3 regions of the Priestia sp. FSL W8-0524 genome follow, and region 2 is predicted to be linked to each of the others. Evidence: riboswitches for the same ligand, from Rfam matches in the RefSeq annotation. Region 2 holds a riboswitch; each other region holds the start of a gene.

Region 1 (6,724 bases), 210 kb from region 2:
AACGTATCAGCGTGAAAAGCATCCTTTTTCCACTGTCCATAATCTTGTACATCCACTACGTCGTAATGACTGACTAATACAACTGTTTTATTCGTATTTTTCCCTTCAACAAAAGCTGTGACAATCGATCGCCCGTCTCCTGTTGAATGAAGCTCAACTTGCTCGTTTTTTTGAAAGTAAGGCAGCTTCAATAAATACGCCGCTATCGATTCAGCCATTTCCACTTCTGCCATCGTTCCTGTCACGCTAGGTATAGAAACCAATTCGCTTACAAGCTTCTTTAACTGTTCTTTTGTTTGATACAAAGATGTTTTGTTCGACATACCCTTCATCTCTTTCCTTTTTCTAAATTTTCCATCAAACAAAACGATTCGTCAATCCCTTTGACAGAGACCCTTTCATTCTATCCCTATGTATCATAGTATGCGCTTCCTTGACGCACATGATAAAAAAAGAGTGCGCGGCTAGGGCTAGCACCGCACACTCTTTTTTTACTTTTCGTCATCTTCTAAAAAGTCTAGGATACGATCAATAAGCTGTTCGCTTCCTGCATCGTTTCCATGTTCAAGAGACATTTCCATTTCAATGCTCCTTTCATAAAATATTCTTGTTTTATAACATACCACAATTCATTTCGAATGTAACCTTTAATTTGTGTAAAAATTTCGACAATTTATGATTAATTTTAAAACCTAGTGAGTAATGATTATACCCACCAGATTCTTCAATTGTCAAAAAACATGCTTTCTATTTAAAAACACTTTAAAAATAGAGGCGCGAGCAGACTTCTATAAAAGACAGCCTACTCGCTCAAGCTTGGAACAGCATGATGAATAAATTTCTAGTTCATTTGCTTTTTGTACATCTTTAATATCTATGCCTACAGCATATGTACGAACATGGTTTTCGACCACAATTTCATAAAATGTTTCTAATTCACGATAAGCTACTTGATAATGCTTTCCTAATAATTTTACGGCTTCCTTTAATGCTTTCTCTCCTGTATGTGCTGCAACTGCTGTATGACTCATAAAACCCTCTCCTTTTAGAAAAATAAAAAAAACTCATTTTGCTTTGATGCAAAATGAGTTTTTCACCCGTTTTATCACCCAAAGCACATGCTTTGCTGGTAGGAGCACCTTACATTCGTAGGTTGCTGTGGAGTCAAAGAGCCAGATCTCTCGTCCACTCGTGATAACTTTTTTAATTTAAAATTTATTTTATCAAACAATTCCATCCGCGTAAATAGAAAAATAAAAATATTTTAATTTTTTTGGTAATGGAATGAATTCAAAAAGTCAAAGCTTAGATTAGCAAAATAAGAAGCTGCTACAAGTAATGCCTCTTCATTTAATGAAAAAGAAGGATGGTGCCATTCATATTCTCCAGCCGTACCCATCCATACAAAAAATCCTGGTACACGCTGCTGATATACGGCAAAATCTTCTCCTCCAGGCGATTGTTCAGCTTCTACGACTTGATAACTAAGATTCTCTGCAGCGTTAATAACCAATTTTTCCAGCGTATCATCATTGTTTACTACAGGAAGATACGGATACCATTTAACGTCTACTGAAGCCCCGAAAGCTGCTCCAATCCCTTCAGCAGTTCGTTTCATAAGAGCCGGTATTTTTTCTCTCGCTTCTTCTTGAAAGGTACGCACCGTTCCTTCAAGCGTTACTTTGTCAGGAATGACGTTCCACGAGCTCCCTCCGTGGATTTGAGTTATGCTGACAACAACATTTTGAAATGGGCTGAGATTACGGCTGACAATGGTTTGTAAACTAGTAACAATTTGACCAGCAGCAGCAATCGGATCTACTGTTTTTTCTGGAATACCTGCGTGACCGCCTACTCCTTTGACGTCAATTTCAAAACGATCAACGCTTGCCATTAAAGGTCCCGATTTGACACCAATGGTTCCTACAGGAAGATTCGGTTTGTTATGCATTCCAAATATCGCTTCTACTCCTTCGAGCACACCTTTTTCAACGAGCATTTTTGCCCCAGAAGCCGTTTCTTCGGCCGGTTGAAAGATAAATCGAACCGTACCGCAAAGCTCCTGCTGACGCTCTTTGAGAAGAATGGCTGCTCCGATTATAGAAGCCGTATGAAAATCATGTCCGCATGCGTGCATAACACCGTTCACTTCAGAAGCAAATGGCAGATTGGTTTTTTCTTCAATTGGCAGCGCATCAATATCAGCTCGAATAGCGATAGTAGGTCCCGGCTTTCCTCCCACAATTTCCGCTACTGCTCCCACGTCTAAATGGAATGCATCCGCTATAGAAATATCGTAGTGCTTTAACCACTTTTTAATACGTTTAGTTGTTTCATATTCTTTCATTGAAAGCTCTGGAAACCGGTGCAGCTCACGGCGTATGTCTATTAGCGTATTTAGTAGTAATTGATCTGTCATATTTATCACTCTTTCACATTTCTTAATTTAGACCACTTCTCTATCTTTTACGACAAAGAGTGTACCTCATTGAATTTTTTATAAAGAAATACGGTCGTATAGCCTTGTGCAAGGTGCTTTTCTTTAGCTTGAACATATCCTTTTCGTTCATACATCTCAACTAACCAAGGATGTTCTTTTGCTGTTCCTAAAGACACACCTGGCGATTTAAACGTATTCTTTATTACCTCTTCCTCTACTAGATGCAGCAGCTTAGATCCAACGCCTTTCCTGGCAAGCGACGGGTCCACTGCAAACCACCAAAAATGCGGAACAGCAAACGGACCTGGATGTTCTCCCCAAGGCATTCGTATAGATACAGTGGCAGCGATTCTTTTATCTTCTTCATATACATAGCAAAGGTTTTGAGAAATATTTTTCTTAACGAGGGCAAGATCAGCAGTAGCTGCTAAGAAAGGAATGCCTAGCTCTCGAATAGGCTTATATGCTTGTAGAGTTAAGTTCAATAAGTTATCCGCGTCGTCATTTGTTGCCAAACGGAATTCATTTTTCATCTCTTTGTCTCCTTATATAGTACTTAAATATTTTATTTAACTTATAAGTTTACTAAGAATTAAAAAAAGGCAGACTGCCGCCTTGCGTACTCACTATACAACTGCTTTGATAACGTGTCAATTCTATTTATCGTTTTCTATAAAAGATATAAATAAAACAAATACACGCAGAAAACTGCGCGTATTACGTACATATCAAGATAGACTTCAGGACTCACTTACCGTAGATTTTAAATTAGCTGCCAACATCACAAGTTCTTCTATAGATGCTAACTCCTCTTGTGAAGCCGCAGCTACTTCTTCAGCGTAAGCAGCTGCTTGTTTAGCAACCTCCGAAAGGGCCATGACAGACTCCATTACCTTAAACGAATACCCATCAATCTCTCCTGTTGCTTTTGTCATTTTGTTCATTTGTTCTTGAGCGGCAAAGACATCTTCCATAATTATGGAAAACTGTTGCGTTACATCTTCGACAGTGGCAATACCAAGCGTGACTTCTTCCGTATTCACTTCCATGTTTCGATAAGCCCGCTTTGCCTGTACTTCAATTTCTTTTAACAAATGACTGATTTGTATAGCGGACGTTTTAGATTCTTCCGCTAGCTTACGTACTTCCCCTGCCACTACAGCAAAACCTTTTCCATGTTCTCCAGCCCTTGCAGCTTCAATAGCAGCATTAAGTGCAAGAAGATTTGTTTGTTCAGCAATTCTTGTAATCGTATTAATAATGCGGCCAATCTCTGCGGAACGATCTTCGAGTCCCTTTACTTCACTGGTCGATATCTTAACGGTTTCATAGATTTTATTCATTTGATTCGTCACATCTTTCACCGCAACATTTCCGGTAGAAGCATGTTCAGAGGCTCTGTTCATCGATTGTTGTACCTTTGAAGAATGATCAGTCATTTTCTGAAGCAGCTTGGCCATATCCACCATAGCCTGCTCGGTTTCAACCACACTTAGCAACTGCTTATCAGAACCCGCAGCAATTTCTTGAATAGACATCGTAACTTCTGTCACAGCTGTTTTTGTTTCCTCCATGCTTACAAGCAATTGCTCTGAGGAATGACTGACCGTGCTCTTTGTTTTACTTATTTTCTGACGCAGTATTCTCATGTGAGTCATCATTTCATTAAGTGAAGATATGAGTGTACTAATCTCATTTTTCCCTTTCAAAGGAACAACATCTACAGATAAATCGCCGTTTGAAATCCCTTTCATTGTTTTTGACAAATTTTCAACCGCAATTATGTAGCGACGTATGATAAAATAGAACACGGTAGTTGTAAAAGAAACAAACAGAAATGTAATCACTAGCGTAATCGAAGCTGCTTGCTCTTGTTTCACAATAAGATAATAATTGGTTACTTCAATTACAGTAGATGTTATGGCCATCATGGCTGCAATCATACATAGCATTTTCATGCGTAAACTTTGAAAAGCTTTTTTCATTTTTTCATCCCCTATACAATCTAAAGACATAGAATGTCTAATCTATATTAGTAGTATCGGCATATTTTTATATTTTTTTGTAAAAACTAAAGAAGAATTGAAACAATTATTATTGGCGCTTTTCCACTAAATATTGGAATACATATCTTCCTGCAAGGCGCTGCAACAGCAGTTGATAACTGTCTGATTATTCTTTCATTTGACCAAACTCTACCTTTGCTTATAAAATGAAGATTTGTAGAAAGGAGTACGAAAAATTTTATGTATACGTATCAAACAGGCAATCAAACAATTGACTACAAAATTGAAGTCGTTCCAAATAGAACCGATATCACGGTGCAAATTTGTGACAAAGAAGGGGTAAAAGTTATTATCCCAAGAGGTCTTAATGAAAACAATGTGCGTTCAATCATCGCACGCAAAGCAACATGGATTTTAAAACAACTAAACGGTTCACAACCAGCTGAGGAAAAGCCAGCTGCTCCAAAGAAAGAAGCAGTAAAAAAAGAAACAGCTAAAAAAGAGGCTCCTAAAGCAGCAGCTTCTGCAGCTAAAACTGGTTCTTTTGAAGAAGGAGACAAATTCCCTTACCTAGGGCGTCAATACCGCTTAAACATCGTTCGTGGAGATGTAGCAAAAGCTGAAATGACATTCCGTGCAAAATTCATTGCTACAGTACCTGAAAGCTGGAACGAGCAGCAAACAAATGAAGGTATTGGACAACTATTAACAGAATGGTACCAAGGCCGCGCAGGTGAAAAATTCCAAGAAGCTTTGAAATCTGTTAAAAAAGCAGCTGACAATGCTCCTGAATCTGTTAAGTGGGACGAGTTAGGTGAAGAATACGCTACGACTCAAGATAATACAATCGTATTAAACTGGCGTTTGCTAACAGCTCCTCTTGCAACAATTGAATATGTCATTGCTTCTCAATTTACAAATGCAGATGAGTTATTCGAAGATGCAGCTGAACGCAAACAGTGGTTAAGCGATAACACCCTAAACGCATTTTAAGTTTATACATAAAAAAAGCACGCGGCGAACGCGTGCTTTTTTTATGACAATGAAGCCTTATACCTACTCCCTTCCCTCAAAAATCCCCCTCTATCAGGTCTTTGGACATGTCAAAGCTTCTACACCAATTGATATATTGTGTTTTAAAAGAAAGATATATATAATCAAGAAAATGTTTGATTTTGTTTAAATGTGGATACGTATACCTATAAGCAAGATAGCAAACACTTAAGATGAGTGGTTACGCTATAAAAGTTGTAATGACCATGTAAAGAAAGGAAGTGCAGCTTATGAAAGGACAGAGCTTTTTTATTTTAGGACTTATATTTGCTCTTATCATTGCTGTTTTAGCTGTAATTAACAACGATCCTGTACAATTTAACTATGTATTTGGTTCACAAAAATGGCCTCTTATTTTAATCATCTTAACAACGGCTGTGTTTGGAGGAGTTGTTGCTGCTTCATTGAGCTTTGTAAAAATTGTTCAACTAAGAGGACAAGTGAAACAGAAAAACAAGCGAATTGCTGAACTAGAAGAAGAAATCAAGCAGCATAAGCCTGTTGAGCCTGTTATAGAAGAAGAACCAAATCAACCAGCTACTCGAACTGAGCGCGCTCAGTTATAATAAAGAAAAGTCGTTATTTTAAAGAATAACGGCTTTTTTCATTTTTTGTTCCGCCAAGCATATTTTCGGGATACACGCATAAACAGATAGATATGGAAAACTTTAGTTCTGAATGGTACAATCAACACTGTTATATCTCTATGAAAAACCTAAATTGATAGTCTTACCGTTAAGAAGGTGTTCATCCATTATGATCAATAAAAAAATAAAGCGTGAAATTCTTACATACACAAGCGTCATCCTCGGCACCGTTTTGCTTTCTGTTGTCGTTCAGCACTATTGGTTTCAGCCCTACACTGTAAAAGGCGATTCTATGAAGCCTATTTTGCACGAAGGCAATCGAATTATTATTAACAAACACAGCAAGCTGGAGCGCTTTGATATTGTCGTGTTACAAGCTCCCTATAGCAGTGATTTTCTAGTAAAGCGGATTGTGGGCTTACCTGGAGAAACGGTCGAATACAAAGATGATGTTCTGTATATAAATAACAAGGTCAAAAAAGAGCCGCATCTTCATAAATACTTGTCCAAAGTGCCCGTTTACGAGCGATTCACCGAAAATTTTTCAACGTACGAACTGTCTCCAGACGGCACGATACCCGATGGATACGTATTAGTGCTAGGTGACAACAGACGTATCAGCCGAGATGGAAGGCATT
Region 2 (6,724 bases):
ACGGCGAGTAGAACGACGAGAGCGACGAGTAGAACGACGAGTAGAACGGCGAGTGCCGCGAGAAGAGCGACGAGTACCGCGAGTAGAACGGCGGCTACTGCGGCCAGTGCTACGAGAAGAGCGACGCTTTCTTGTTAGTGGACCAGCAGTTGGCTCTTGAAACATAAAAGATTTCAGTTCTGTACATTCTAGGGCTTCAGCAGCCTCTTTAATTTTTTCAGGTGTAATATGCAATACAAAAACCTCCTTGTCAATTGGACTAGGTCTTGCATTAATAGAATACGCGCTGATGCTTGTCCTTGATATGAGTCAAAAGTGGAGTTTGCGGAAATAGTTGATGCTGCGGGGTATCATGGAGAATTTACCCTTCATATACTTTAATAATTGAAGAAAGGTGGTCGAATCATGAAGCAAAAAGAAGTCCCTCAATACGCTCTGTTTGTGAATGTAAAAGATTTAAAGGAAATGCAAAGAGATATTTGGTCAGAAGAAGCGGTTCAGGCAACGATGAAGTTTAACAAAAAACGCTACGATATTGATTTGCTCCTAAGAGGCTCCCATATTCGGAAGATGAAGAAAAAGTCATATTATATTGAATTTTATTCTCCGAAAATATTTCAGCGCGCCAAAGAAATACACCTAAACGCTGAATACAAAGATCCATCGCTTATGCGTAACAAATTGTCCCTCGATTTTTTCTCTTCTTTAGATGTTTTATCTCCCCACTCTCAGTTTGTCACTCTTAAGATTAATGGGAAAAATGAAGGAATATATCTTCAGCTCGAATCGGTAGATGAACTATTTTTGAAAAAAAGAAATTTAGCGGATGGATCTATATTTTATGCAGTAGACGGAGATGCTAATTTTTCTTTGATGAGCGATTTGGATAAAAAGCCAAAAACAACTTTGTTATCTGGATATGAAGATAAAGCAGTGAGAGAAGGAGACGAGGAAAAATTAGAAAAGTTTATATTTAATCTTAATACATGGACAAATACGGAATTCGAACAGAATATTGAGAAGTACCTGAACGTCGACCGCTACTTATCTTGGTTAGTCGGTATTATTTGTATGCAGAATTACGACGGTTTTGTCCATAACTATGCGCTCTATCTAAATCATGAAAGCGGGCGCTTTGAACTGATTCCATGGGATTATGATGCAACTTGGGGAAGAGATGTAAATGGAAAAGTAATGGAAGGAGACTATGTCCGTGCACAAGGATTTAATACGCTTACAGCTCGCTTACTGGCGGTGAACAGCATTAAAAAGCGATATATTCAAAAAATGAACAATGTTCTAAATAATCAATTTACAATAGAATACATGAAACCAATCATTTATCAACTGCATGAGTATATTGCTCCATATGTATTAAAAGATCCTTACGTAAAAGATAACTTGGAGCAATTCCATAAGGAACCAGACCTTATGCTTTCTTTCGTAAAAGACCGAACAGCGTACATTAAAAGTCATCTTTTTGATTTTTGAATTTTACTAGACTGATAGGCAAAAGTGGAATTTAAGAATAATAGGCAAATGCAGGAAGACAATAGCTGTACATGATACGTATATATACATTATGAATGACCAATAAGGACAATTAATAAGGAGGAAAAATAATGAGTAACTATTACTACGACCAAAATCAAGACCAAACTCAAAATGCCAATCGTAGTCGCGCTCGTAAAGTTCAACAATCTGAAAGCACGGGCTACTCTGCCCACTTTAAACCATTAAAAGGGAGAGTAGTAACTGTCTATCGCGGGGGGCCTGAATCTAAAACGGGATATTTAATCGACGTTCAATCAGATTATTTAACACTTGCTCTTGAAACAAAACAAAATAACAATCAGCAAAATAATCAACCGGCGCAGCTTATTCCACAACAGCAATATACATTTATTTATTACCAGCTCGCTCATGTTAAAAGCATTACAGAGGATACAAAGTCTAATTCCGCGCAAACATTTTCTGGATTTAATAGTGAAGTAGAACTGCACAGAGCCAACACATTTGCAGGCACTTTATTATTGATGAAAGATAAACAAGTGCAAATAAATCAAGGAGGGCCAGAGAAAAAATTGGGTAAGATCCTTGATGTATTAGGCTCATTTGAATCTGCGTATGTCGTATTACTAACAGAAGATGACGGCGTCGTTTATATCAATGTAGAGCACATAAAGAGTGTAAGTGAAGTTGTAAGCAAAAATACGCCTGTTGTTCCGCAAAACCCATTATTAGTTGAAGAGACACCTGAGTATATTAAAGCGAAAAGTTTCAATGAACTGTTTGAAGAGTTTTCGCATAGATGGGTAGCTATTAACGGCGGAGGGCCAGAGGCTGTAGAAGGTGTGTTAGTTCAAAGTCGCAATGGAAACTTTACTCTTGTACAAAATAATCAAGTTCTACGTTTACAACCAAGACACGTAAAAACCATTGCCTTAGGATCAAAAGGATCTTTCAAGCAAAATGAAGAAAATTCTGAGCAAAATGGAGATACAAATGAAGAAGATTCTGTGCAAGAATCAACTACTGTAGATAGAACCGGAGGTCGCACGGATGGCCGTACTGGAGACCGTACCGGAAGACGTACAGGAGGTCGCACAGACGATCGCTCGGGAGGTCGCCGTACGGGTTCACGCTCTTCAACACCAGGTGAAAAAGTTATTAAAACGAAAAATTATCGTTGGAAAGCATGATGAACTGGAACATAAAAGGTGCTTATAAAGCACCTTTTCTATCATATAGGAAAAAGGAGGAGAATGAGTATGAGTATGAATCATTATATTGATAAAATTGTTGAAGTCGATATATCAGGTAAAACAACGTTTGTAGGAAAACTTGTTGATCTCGGGTTAGATGTAATGGTTTTATATAATGGACATGATTATTTGTATATTCCTCTTTTACACATACATCGCTTACGAGAGGTTTCAGAAGAAGATTATACACCTTTACGAACCATAGAAGAGAACTTAATAGAAGAAAGTCAGCGGATTTCTTATCGTAATATTTTACAGCAGGCAAAAGGGAAATTTATTGAAATTTATGTAACAGGAGGAAAATCATTGCATGGCTATATTACAAGCGTGCTGAATGATTATCTTGTGTTTTATTCTCCAGTGTATAAAAATGTCTTTGTTTCTCTACATCATTTGAAATGGCTTACCCCTTATAGTAATGAGTTAACCCCTTATTCTTTAAGTGACAAAGAGCTCCCAGTAAGGCCTGCCTCTGCACCTTTTGTCAGAAACTTTGAAGAGCAGCTTAAAAAATATGAAAATCAACTGGTCGTATTAGATTTAGGGGATCAATCAGAAAAAATTGGCGTACTTAAAGAAGTTTCTAATAATATTGTTGAACTAATTACGGCAAATGGAGAAAGTATGTATTGGAAGTTAGCTCACGTAAAATCTGTGCACTTGCCTTAGAAAAAGAGACCTCGGTGTCGTCTCTTTTTTTATGTACTTATCAGGACAAGTATATTGAATAAACAAATGAGATGATTTAAATTTTTTAGAAAATTATGTTGACAATAAAGAAAATCTTTATTAAAGTTAGTAACAACAAACGTTAACCACCAACAATTATATAGAACTCTTATCAAGAGTGGCGGAGGGACTGGCCCTGCGATGCCCGGCAACCATCAAATGAAACATTCATTTGAACGGTGCTAATTCCTGTGGAACATCAGTATTGTTCTAACAGATGAGAGAAATCGTGTATAAACGAACACTCTTCCATCTGTGAAGAGTGTTTTTTATTTTGAGTTAAGGAGAGAAATAGATGAAAATTGAAACTTTATTAGTTCGTTCAGGAGTAGGTCGTGACCCTTCAACAGGTTCTATTACAACACCCATTTACCAAGCATCAACATTTGCTCATCCTGCTTTAGGGCAAAGTACAGGATTTGACTATGCACGTACGGCAAATCCTACTCGTACGGCATTGGAAGAAGCAATTGCTGCTTTAGAAAAAGGCGAAGTAGGAGTAGCATTCGCTTCAGGAATGGCGGGTGTAATGTCAGTTTTAGCGCTATTTAAAAACGGAGATCATTTAATTGTATCAGAGGATTTATACGGAGGAACGTACCGAGTACTAAATGAAATCTTTTCAGAGCAAGGAATTACTGTTTCGTACGTCAACACAGCCCATCTCGAGCAAGTAAAAGATGCGCTTCGTCCCAACACGAAAGCTTTATTCATTGAAACACCTACAAATCCAATGATGCACGTGACTGATTTGCCAGAAGCAATTGCGTTAGCTAAACAGCATGATTTGCTTACTATCATTGACAATACATTCATGTCCCCTTACTATCAGCGTCCTTTAGAGCTTGGAGCAGATATTGTGATACATAGTGCAAGCAAATACATTGGGGGTCATAATGATGTAGTTGCTGGTCTTGTAGTCGCTCGATGTAGTAGCTTAGGAGAAAAAATTCGTTTTTATCAAAATGCAGCTGGGGCAATCTTAGGTCCACAAGATAGCTGGCTGTTATTGCGCGGTATTAAGACGCTAGCGCTTCGTATGGAAAAACATAACGAAAACGCACTGAAAATTGCAAATTGGCTTACTGCTCATGATCTCGTGGAAAAAGTGTATTACCCTGGTCTTGAAACACATCCGGGCTATGAAATCATGAAGAAACAAGCAACTGGATTTGGAGGCATGATTTCTTTTGCTGTCTCACACCCTGACATCGTGTCAGTACTTTTAGAAAATGTTAAAGTTATTACATTTGCAGAAAGCTTAGGAGGCGTGGAAAGTTTAATGACATTCCCAGCTCGTCAAACACACGCTGACATTCCGGAGGAAATTCGAAATCGTGTCGGAGTAACAAACTGTTTACTTCGATTATCAGTTGGAATTGAGCACGCAGATGATTTAATTAAAGATTTGAAGGAGGCATTTGATGCATACCAACAATAATAAACATAGATTTGGTACGAACTTAATTCATGCAAATACAGGAATTGACGGTCATTTTGGAGCGGTTAACGTACCTATTTATCAAGTATCTACATTTAACCAAGAAGATGAGACGAACAACGGTCGCTATGACTATTCTCGTTCAGGAAACCCAACGCGTGAGGCTTTAGAAAACACTATTGCTCAGCTAGAAAATGGATACGCTGGTTTTGCTTTTTCATCAGGTATGGCTGCTATTTCATCGGTGTTATCTATTTTTGAATCAGGGGATGAAATTTTAGTTTCACACGATACGTACGGCGGGACATATCGTGTATTAACACGATTATTTTCAAAGTTTGGTATCAAAACAACTTTTGTTGATACAACGAAGGTTGAGAAAGTAGAAGAAGCTATCACAAAAGATACGAAGGCTATCTATATCGAAAGCCCTTCAAATCCATTTTTACAGGTAACGGATATTAAAGCAGTAGCAAGTTTGGCGAAGGAGCACAATCTCCTTACAATTGTGGATAACACGTTTTTAACACCTTATCTACAGCAGCCGATTGACCTTGGTGTAAATATTGTCATTCATAGTGCTACAAAATATATCAGCGGCCACAGTGACGTCATTGGCGGTTTAGTTGTAGTAAGCGATGAAAAGCTAGCGGAAGAAGTAAAGTTTGTACAAAATGCTTTTGGTGCTATCTTGGGGCCACAGGATTGTTTTTTACTGCTTCGAGGCATTAAGACATTAAAAGTTCGTTTAGATCAGCAGTTAAAAACAGCGCTGCAGTTTGCAAAGTGGCTTGAAGAACAATCTCTAGTGAGCCGTGTATACTACCCAGGCTTAAAAAGTCATCCGGACCACAAACTCATTTCAGAACAAGCAAATGGATACGGAGCTATGATTTCTTTCCAAGTGCAGGATGAAAAAGTAGCACGACATATTTTACAAGGAGTCAAATTAGCTGCAATTGGCGTTAGTCTAGGTGCAGTTGAATCCATTCTCACGCATCCTGCAACAATGTCTCATGCAAGTATCCCAAAAGAAGTACGTGAAGAAAAAGGAATTACTGATTCACTTCTTCGCCTTTCAGTAGGGTTAGAGGAATTCGAGGATTTGAAGCAAGACTTTAACGCTGTTTTTCAAAGCTTAGAAGAAAAAGCGTTAATTAAATAAAAAAAGGACTTCCATTAAGGGAGTCCTTTTTTTGTTATATACAGCTATCTAAAAGGTTTGTGTATAGGGACGTAAGCGCAACTTTTTCATCAGAGGAAAGACTGCTGTTTAGAATTCTTTTTATGCCAAGATGATATTTTACATACGGTGTTTGCCGAACTCGTGGATGAGTCATTTCATCTTTTAAATCTTTCAGAATGGCTTCGTGAAGCTGATCTTCACTTGTCAGGGCTTGTTTAGAAGCGAAAGAACGGTTCAACCATAGGGTCTGATAAGCTGCTAGTAAATGTTCAGAAGTCATTGTGCAAAGAGCTCCTTTAGATTAGTTTCTTCATTATAATAATCTATAGTTTATCATAAGTATTAATACGTGTACGTAACTTTTACAGAAGCGGATACAGTCAAGGACTGAGCTTGGATAGGGGGAGAGGCTGCTAATAACTTAGGCGAGGAGCCAGATGACTGATAGACGGGGCCTTCTTCGATTAAAATGGGGATTTGGTTAATAGGGAGCTGCAGCGTGTTGGCAATGGTAAAGGCCTTTTCTTTAGCGTTAAGCAAAGCTTTACTTATCGCTTCTTGTTCATATTTATCATCATTTGTAACGTGAAATTGAAGATCTTG
Region 3 (6,724 bases), 160 kb from region 2:
CAACGTACTTTTACCGGCACCATTGGCTCCCAATAAAGCATGAATTTCCCCTTTTTGAACAGTAAAATCAACTTTGTTCAGCGCTTGAAAAGAACCAAAGTTTTTTGTAATGTTCTTCATTGAAAGCTCGTTCGTCATGTCTGTCCCTCCACTTCTACTCTTTTTTACCCCATTCTTCTACGTACTGACTAAGCTGGTCCATATTAATCGTTTGATTAGGCAAGTCAGTTTGTTTGACTAAAACCGGATCAAAGGAATAATAACGAGGGATCTCTTGACCGGAAATCTTTTTAAGAAGCAGGTCAACCTGCTTTTCTCCTACTGAAGCTGGGTTTACAGCAGCTGACGCTTTCCACGGGCTGTTTTTTGCCTGCATCATTTGCAGGTCTTCATCAGATAAGTCCACTCCATATACCTTAATCTCATCTCGTCCTGCTTCTTTAATCGCTCTTGTGACTCCTTTTGCAAATTCGTCCCAAGGTGCCCAAACGGCTGCAATGTCTCCTTTATTTGGATACTGCTTTAATACAGCCGCCATTTTATTTTGAGTGTCTAGAGAGGTGTTGTCTGTTGCGCTTCCAAACGTGGCAATTTGTTTTACATCTGGATAGCGATTCATCATAATTTTATAAATGCTGTCGCGTTTTTCCATCGGTGCAAAGCCTCCAACAAACGCATATACAATATTTCCTTTTCCGTTAATGTCCTGCATCATTTGCTTTAGCCCCTGGAGCGCAAGCATATAATCATCTTGGTCAATCGTTGTAACGCCTTCTACTTTTAATTCTACGTCTGTTGCAATAACGGGAATCCCTTTTGCAATCGCGCGCTTCACGCCAGGTTCAAGGGTTTCAGCCCGGCCGTGGTCAATCATAATACCGTCAACATTTTGGTTAATAGCCGTGTCTAAATACGCCGCCATTTTAGATTGATCATTATTAGAATCAGAAACGGATAGCTGTACTCCTGCTTTTTTAGCCGCTTTTGTCACACCTGTTATGTACTGAGCAGCGTGAGTGCCTGACGTAAATTCAGAAATAAGAGCAATTTTTGTATCTTTCGTAATCTTTTTTCCTTCTTGCTGTACAGGCTTAGCAGAAGCCGCTTGCTGCGCTGGAGCTGCCTGTGCTTTCTCGTTTAGACTTGGCTGTTCTTTCGTGCAGGCAGCCAGCGCAAAAACTAGAAGCACGAGCAAAGTAAGTGGCCACAGCATTTTTTTACTCTTTTTCATGGTGTTCCTCCTATTAAACTTATTATTCATATAAAAATAGTTAGTTTTATAATAATCCAAAGAATACCCCGCTTTTAGATGTAAAAGCGGGGTGATCATGACCTATGCTTTACAAGTAGTTGTTATGCGTAAATAGGTACCCATCCTTCAGTTGTCACGAAAATTCGCACAGCGACTACTTTACGATCTTCCATTAGTGTAAAGTAATGAAGAATGTTTTCTGGTACTGAAATTAAATCGCCCGGCTCTAATTCAACATCAAAAAATTCACCGTCTTTTCCTTGAATAACAAAGATTCCATGACCGCTTACGATAAAGCGAACTTCGTCATCTGTATGAATATGCTTGCGCTGAAAGTTTTTTAACAATTCATCAATGTTTGGTGTAGATTCCGATAACGAGATAACATCTTGCGCTTTATAGCCGCGGCGTTCAGAAATATCTTTAATATCCTCACCAAAAGCGTTTAAAATTTCTGTTTTTTCTTCATCAGTTAAATCATATTTTTCACGAAGATTTTCTGGAAGTTTTGTAATATCCCAGTTTTCATAAATAACTTCATTGTTTGCCAGAAAAGCTGATACTTCCTCTTGAGTTTCAATTCTTTTATTATTTACATGTAAGCGAATTTGCGCCATTTTTATTTCCTCCTTTTATAAATGCACCTTTGGCTTAATGCCTTTAAGTGATAGTAATTTCACATGGTAGCTAAATAGAAATTCATAGGCTTCTAGCGCTTTTTTTGTTTCAAACGCATTTTTGCCCCATACCGTAATTCCGTGGTTACGAATTAAAATCGCGCCTTGATCGCCTTTTATATGATGAGAAAATTCTTCTGCTAGTGTCGGAATATCCGCGTAATTCGGAATAATCGGAACAGTAATTTCCGCATCTTCCTCCCAAATACCCAGTGCCTTAATAATTTCTTGGCCTTTGAATGAAATAAACCCTTCATCTCCGTACAGTTCAGAGATCACGTTGTTGTCGATTGTATGTACATGAAGGCTGCACCCAGCATTCGTTGACTCGTAAATCTTAACGTGTAAAAGCGTTTCAGCAGAAGGCTTTAAATGCGTTTCTTCTGCAGGCTTCCCGTATTGATCAACTAACAAAAAGTCTTCATTTGTGCGTTTTCTTTTATCTTTTCCACTTGCTGATACAAAGAAAGTTGTCGGATTTTGATCCACTTTAATCGCTAAGTTTCCGCTTGTACCGAAGAACCAATCGCGCTCTGCCAACTCATCTTTTATATCTGCAAGCTCGTGTAATCTTTGCTGAGCCATAATACTCATGCTTTCACCTCTTCTGTTAATTCTTGTAAATGGTGAATCACATCATAAAAAGTAGAAAAAGGACGATACGGTAGAGATAGCTCTTCGCATTTTTTAATTAAAAAGTCACGCGCAATGACAGTGTCAGCTAATTTGGCAGCCTGCAAATCTGTAATTGAATCGCCAATAACAACCGTATGATCTCTTTCATCTGCAAGATGGCGAATAATCGTTGGCTTACAGCAGCCGCAGTCATTTGTACACTGTTTATCACATGTATGAGGCCACGTAATGGAAATATGCTCACCGGAAAAATCAGATCCGTTGCAGTAGAGCATTTCTTCTGCAATTCGATTTCCCAAAAGCGGTTTTACAAAAAAGTCAATTCCTCCGCTTACAATATAAAGCGGAATATGATGCTCTTTTGTATAGGCAATAAAATCATCAAATCCATCTCGAATAGCAGACGTCTCTAAAATATAAGAAATAATATCTTCCTTTAATTCCACGGGAAGCAAGGCAAACATTTGCCCTACTCCTTCTTGAATGGAGACGCGCTGTGCTAGCACGTCGTCTTTAATACTTTCCCACTCCGGAGGAGCAAATTGTTTCATAATAGCAATAATGTTATCGCTATTTGTGATTGTTCCATCAAAGTCACAAAAGATTTTTAACGATGTCATGCTTTCACCTCTACTGTTCCCCATAGTTGCAAAGCTTTTTGCAACTCTTTTGATTCTTCCGCTTTTTCGGCTAGTGTTTGATGAGAGAGTACTCCATCTATCGCCGCACGGAATGCTTTTCCTCCTCCGATAGCGCCGTCTGGATGACCGTGAACTCCGCCTCCTGCATTAATAATGCTGTCGATTCCAAAGTCCTTCACAAGCTGCGGTACCATCCCAGGATGAATTCCTGCTGAAGGAACCGGGAAAGTCTGCTTATATTTGTACACAGGACGCGTTAATTCGTAGGCAATGCCTGTCGTATCTTCAAGAGAAAGCGCTACGCTTCCGTATGGTGATGGAAACAGTGAGAAATCTGCTCCGGCTAAGCGCAATAGTTTTCCAAGCAGTAATGAATTTGAAAAACCGTAAAACTCTGATGGCGTAAGCGCTCCGCTAACAGCTGGGTGTGCCATAATCGGCAAGTTAATTTCATCATCTTCTCGAAGTGCCTGCAGTACGTCTAACCCGTAAGCAAATACGTTGAATAAAAGAGCATCGGCTCCTAGCTCAGCTGCTTTTCTCGCTTTTTCTTTTAATTCAAACGTTCGTCCCGTTAAATTAACAGCATACAGCGTGCGGTGTCCCGTTTTTTCGTATACGTCATTCAGTACTTTTTTTCCTTCTGTAACGCGAGTTTCAAAAGGTGTTCGTTCACTATCAAACAAAATCTCGTCGTCTTTAACCAAATCCACTCCGCCAAGCGCTTGCTCACGCAGCTGAGTTGTTAAGTACGTCATGTCTCTTCCAATCACGCCTTTAAAAATACTCATCACAAGCGGACGGTCATAAACGCCTAGTTTCTCTCGTATACCTTCTATTCCAAAGCGCGGTCCTGGGAATTCAGCTAATAATTCATCAGGAAAATCCAAGTCTAATAATTTCACTTTTCCATCAAGTGATAGTTTTCCGAAAACCGTAACTAAAATAGCCGGTAAATCTCTTGAAAAGTTGGCAGTAGGATAAGCAATTTTGACAATAGCCTGCTTAACCTCTCCGCCTAAATATCCGTTAACACGTTCGCAGTCTTGAAGCTCAGTTACGGATACGACGCGCCCTTTATGCTTTTGAAGCTGCTGTTGATCTAAAAGCGGCAGATCTGTCCATGAGCCGACGGTTAGTCCTAAAGCGATTCCTTCCGCTTTTTTATGAAAATTTCCTTTATTGTCATGTAGTAAGTAGCTTGCAACGATTTCACTCATTATGCTAAAAACTCCCTTGCTGTTTAATATCGTTAATAAAAAAAAACCTCTTCTGTGATTAAGAAGAGGCTTTCGTTGCTCTTCTTATCTCTCAGCTGCTGCTGCAAGAATTAGCACCGTGCTTAACATGCGTTAAGTCGGTTGCCGGGCTTCATCGGGCTAGTCCCTCCACCTACTCTTAATAAGAAAGTTGCTATTTATTTAAATTGAATTCGTAGATTATATACTAAATAAAAAATACCGCTAGGATTTATCGGTTATTAATCTCGTTAACTTCTTACATATTAAGCCAACTCAAAAAGGATTGTCAATGCGTTTTTAAAATAAATTTAATTTTTTTATTCGAGATACAGCTTCTCTCATGCGCTCTTCATCCGTCAGCAGTCCTACGCGCACATAGCCTTCACCATATGTTCCGAAGCCTACTCCAGGTGCCACTACAACGTGGGCTTTTTCAAGAAGTAAATCTGAAAATTGTTCAGAAGTATATCCTTTAGGAACTTTTAGCCATGCAAAAAAGGAGCCCGCTGGAGATGTAACGTCCCAACCAATTTCTTGAAGCCCTTGAATAAAGGTATTGCGTCTAGATTCATAGCGCTTAACTAAATCATTCACACATTGTTGAGATTCTAACAGAGCTGCCGCTGCTGCCTCTTGAACCGCCCCAAAGAGGCTGACATACATATGATCTTGAAGAAGATTAATAGCTTCTACTACACTTTCATTTCCTACAGCAAATCCAACTCGCCATCCCGCCATGTTATACGTTTTAGAAAGAGTATAAATTTCAATTCCCGTCTCTTTTGCACCAGGAGTCTGTAAAAAGCTGATTGGCTTTTTACCATCAAATCCAATGGCTCCGTAGGCAAAGTCGTGTACCACACAAATATCGTGCTTGGCAGCAAACGCCACGGTGTCTTCAAAAAATTCTGCCGTTGCCACTGCACCGGTAGGATTATTCGGATAGTTTAAAAACATGAGCTTTGCCTGTTCTTTAGCACGTTCACCTATCTCTTCGTATACGGGCAGAAAATGATTTTCAGCCGTGAGCGGCATCACTTCCATCTTTGCTTTTGCAAGCTCTACTCCAGACCAGTAATCAGGATATCCAGGATCCGGAACCAGCACCGTATCTCCAGGGTTTAATAAGCACTGCGGGATTTCAACAAGTCCACCCTTCCCGCCAAACAAAATAGCTACTTCTTTTTCAGGATCCACATCAACGCCATATTCTCGTTTATAAAAAGTCGCAACGGCCTCTTTCAAAAACTGGTGCCCCCGAAATGGAGAATATTTATGATGCATAGGATTAGCACTTGCTTTTTGGAGTGTTTCTACAATATGTGAAGGAGTAGGCTGATCAGGATTTCCCTGCCCTAAGTTAATAACGTCGTGCCCTTGGGCCATTACTTTTCCTACCTTGCCTACAAGTGATGCAAAAAATTGTTTTGGTAAACTTTTTAATAGTTCCGATTGCTCAAATTGTTTCATCATCGCACACCTTCTCAAAAAATTCTTGAAATTCTAGTCACAAATAATATATTGTAATACTCAACTTGTAAAGTCATTTTTTTCAACTACTAAAAAAAGGACGGATGATAAAGTGAGTGTAAAAATCACGTGTTTGCAGCTTGATATTGCGTTTGGAAACCCAACTAAAAACCGAAAATATATTCAACAAAAAATGACGGAAGCTCTAAAAGAAAACCCTGACATCCTTGTGCTTCCTGAGCTATGGGATACAGCTTATGATTTGACGCGGCTAGATGAAATTGCCGATGATGAAGGACAGCAGGCCAAGCAATTAATCTCTCAATTTGCTAAAACGAACGAAGTAAATATTGTGGCAGGTTCGATCGCGAAAAAAACAGAGCAAGGCGTCACAAATACGATGTATATTTTCGACCGAAAAGGTCGTGAAGTGTCACAATACAGTAAGCTGCACTTATTTAAATTAATGGATGAGCACCTCTATCTAGAAGCAGGAACAGCAAAAAATCTTTTTACACTTGAACAGTCTTTATGCGCAGGAGTTATTTGTTACGATATTCGTTTTCCAGAATGGATTCGCGTGCATACTAGCAGCGGAGCAGAAGTCTTATTTGTTGTTGCTCAGTGGCCGGCTCCAAGACTTGCCCATTGGAAAGCACTGCTCATTAGCCGCGCAATCGAAAATCAATGCTATGTAATCGCGTGTAATCGTGTAGGCCAAGATCCTAATAACACATTTGCCGGACATTCCTTAGTCATCGATCCGTGGGGAGAAATAATCACTGAAGCTGGCGATAGCGAAGAACT

The links. A riboswitch is a leader RNA that binds a small molecule or an ion and turns the genes downstream of it on or off. The one in region 2 is predicted to bind S-adenosylmethionine.
Region 1: another riboswitch for S-adenosylmethionine. It lies ahead of NST66_RS04635 (hypothetical protein); the one in region 2 lies ahead of NST66_RS05700 (trans-sulfuration enzyme family protein).
Region 3: another riboswitch for S-adenosylmethionine. It lies ahead of mtnW (2,3-diketo-5-methylthiopentyl-1-phosphate enolase); the one in region 2 lies ahead of NST66_RS05700 (trans-sulfuration enzyme family protein).

The regions. Positions count from the first base shown of each region.
Region 1 covers NZ_JBBOUG010000001.1:933,756-940,479, reverse strand. Annotated here, with positions in the region: gene NST66_RS04640 (M20/M25/M40 family metallo-hydrolase) at 1-323, opposite strand, end outside; gene NST66_RS04635 (hypothetical protein) at 789-1,031, opposite strand; SAM riboswitch class I at 1,100-1,201, opposite strand; gene NST66_RS04630 (amidohydrolase) at 1,265-2,419, opposite strand; gene NST66_RS04625 (GNAT family N-acetyltransferase) at 2,467-2,973, opposite strand; gene NST66_RS04620 (methyl-accepting chemotaxis protein) at 3,181-4,425, opposite strand; gene NST66_RS04615 (M48 family metallopeptidase) at 4,687-5,439, shown strand; gene NST66_RS04610 (LapA family protein) at 5,730-6,065, shown strand; gene lepB (signal peptidase I) at 6,256-6,724, shown strand, end outside.
Region 2 covers NZ_JBBOUG010000001.1:1,145,562-1,152,285, forward strand. Annotated here, with positions in the region: gene NST66_RS05680 (CotG/ExsB N-terminal domain-containing protein) at 1-234, opposite strand, end outside; gene NST66_RS05685 (CotH kinase family protein) at 406-1,491, shown strand; gene NST66_RS05690 (hypothetical protein) at 1,623-2,702, shown strand; gene NST66_RS05695 (hypothetical protein) at 2,772-3,434, shown strand; SAM riboswitch class I at 3,601-3,718, shown strand; gene NST66_RS05700 (trans-sulfuration enzyme family protein) at 3,790-4,935, shown strand; gene NST66_RS05705 (trans-sulfuration enzyme family protein) at 4,919-6,100, shown strand; gene NST66_RS05710 (hypothetical protein) at 6,135-6,401, opposite strand; gene NST66_RS05715 (SIMPL domain-containing protein) at 6,464-6,724, opposite strand, start outside.
Region 3 covers NZ_JBBOUG010000001.1:988,394-995,117, reverse strand. Annotated here, with positions in the region: gene NST66_RS04905 (sugar ABC transporter ATP-binding protein) at 1-138, opposite strand, end outside; gene NST66_RS04900 (sugar ABC transporter substrate-binding protein) at 155-1,231, opposite strand; gene NST66_RS04895 (1,2-dihydroxy-3-keto-5-methylthiopentene dioxygenase) at 1,354-1,869, opposite strand; gene NST66_RS04890 (methylthioribulose 1-phosphate dehydratase) at 1,885-2,523, opposite strand; gene NST66_RS04885 (2-hydroxy-3-keto-5-methylthiopentenyl-1-phosphate phosphatase) at 2,520-3,185, opposite strand; gene mtnW (2,3-diketo-5-methylthiopentyl-1-phosphate enolase) at 3,182-4,426, opposite strand; SAM riboswitch class I at 4,508-4,614, opposite strand; gene NST66_RS04875 (pyridoxal phosphate-dependent aminotransferase) at 4,745-5,917, opposite strand; gene NST66_RS04870 (carbon-nitrogen family hydrolase) at 6,030-6,724, shown strand, end outside.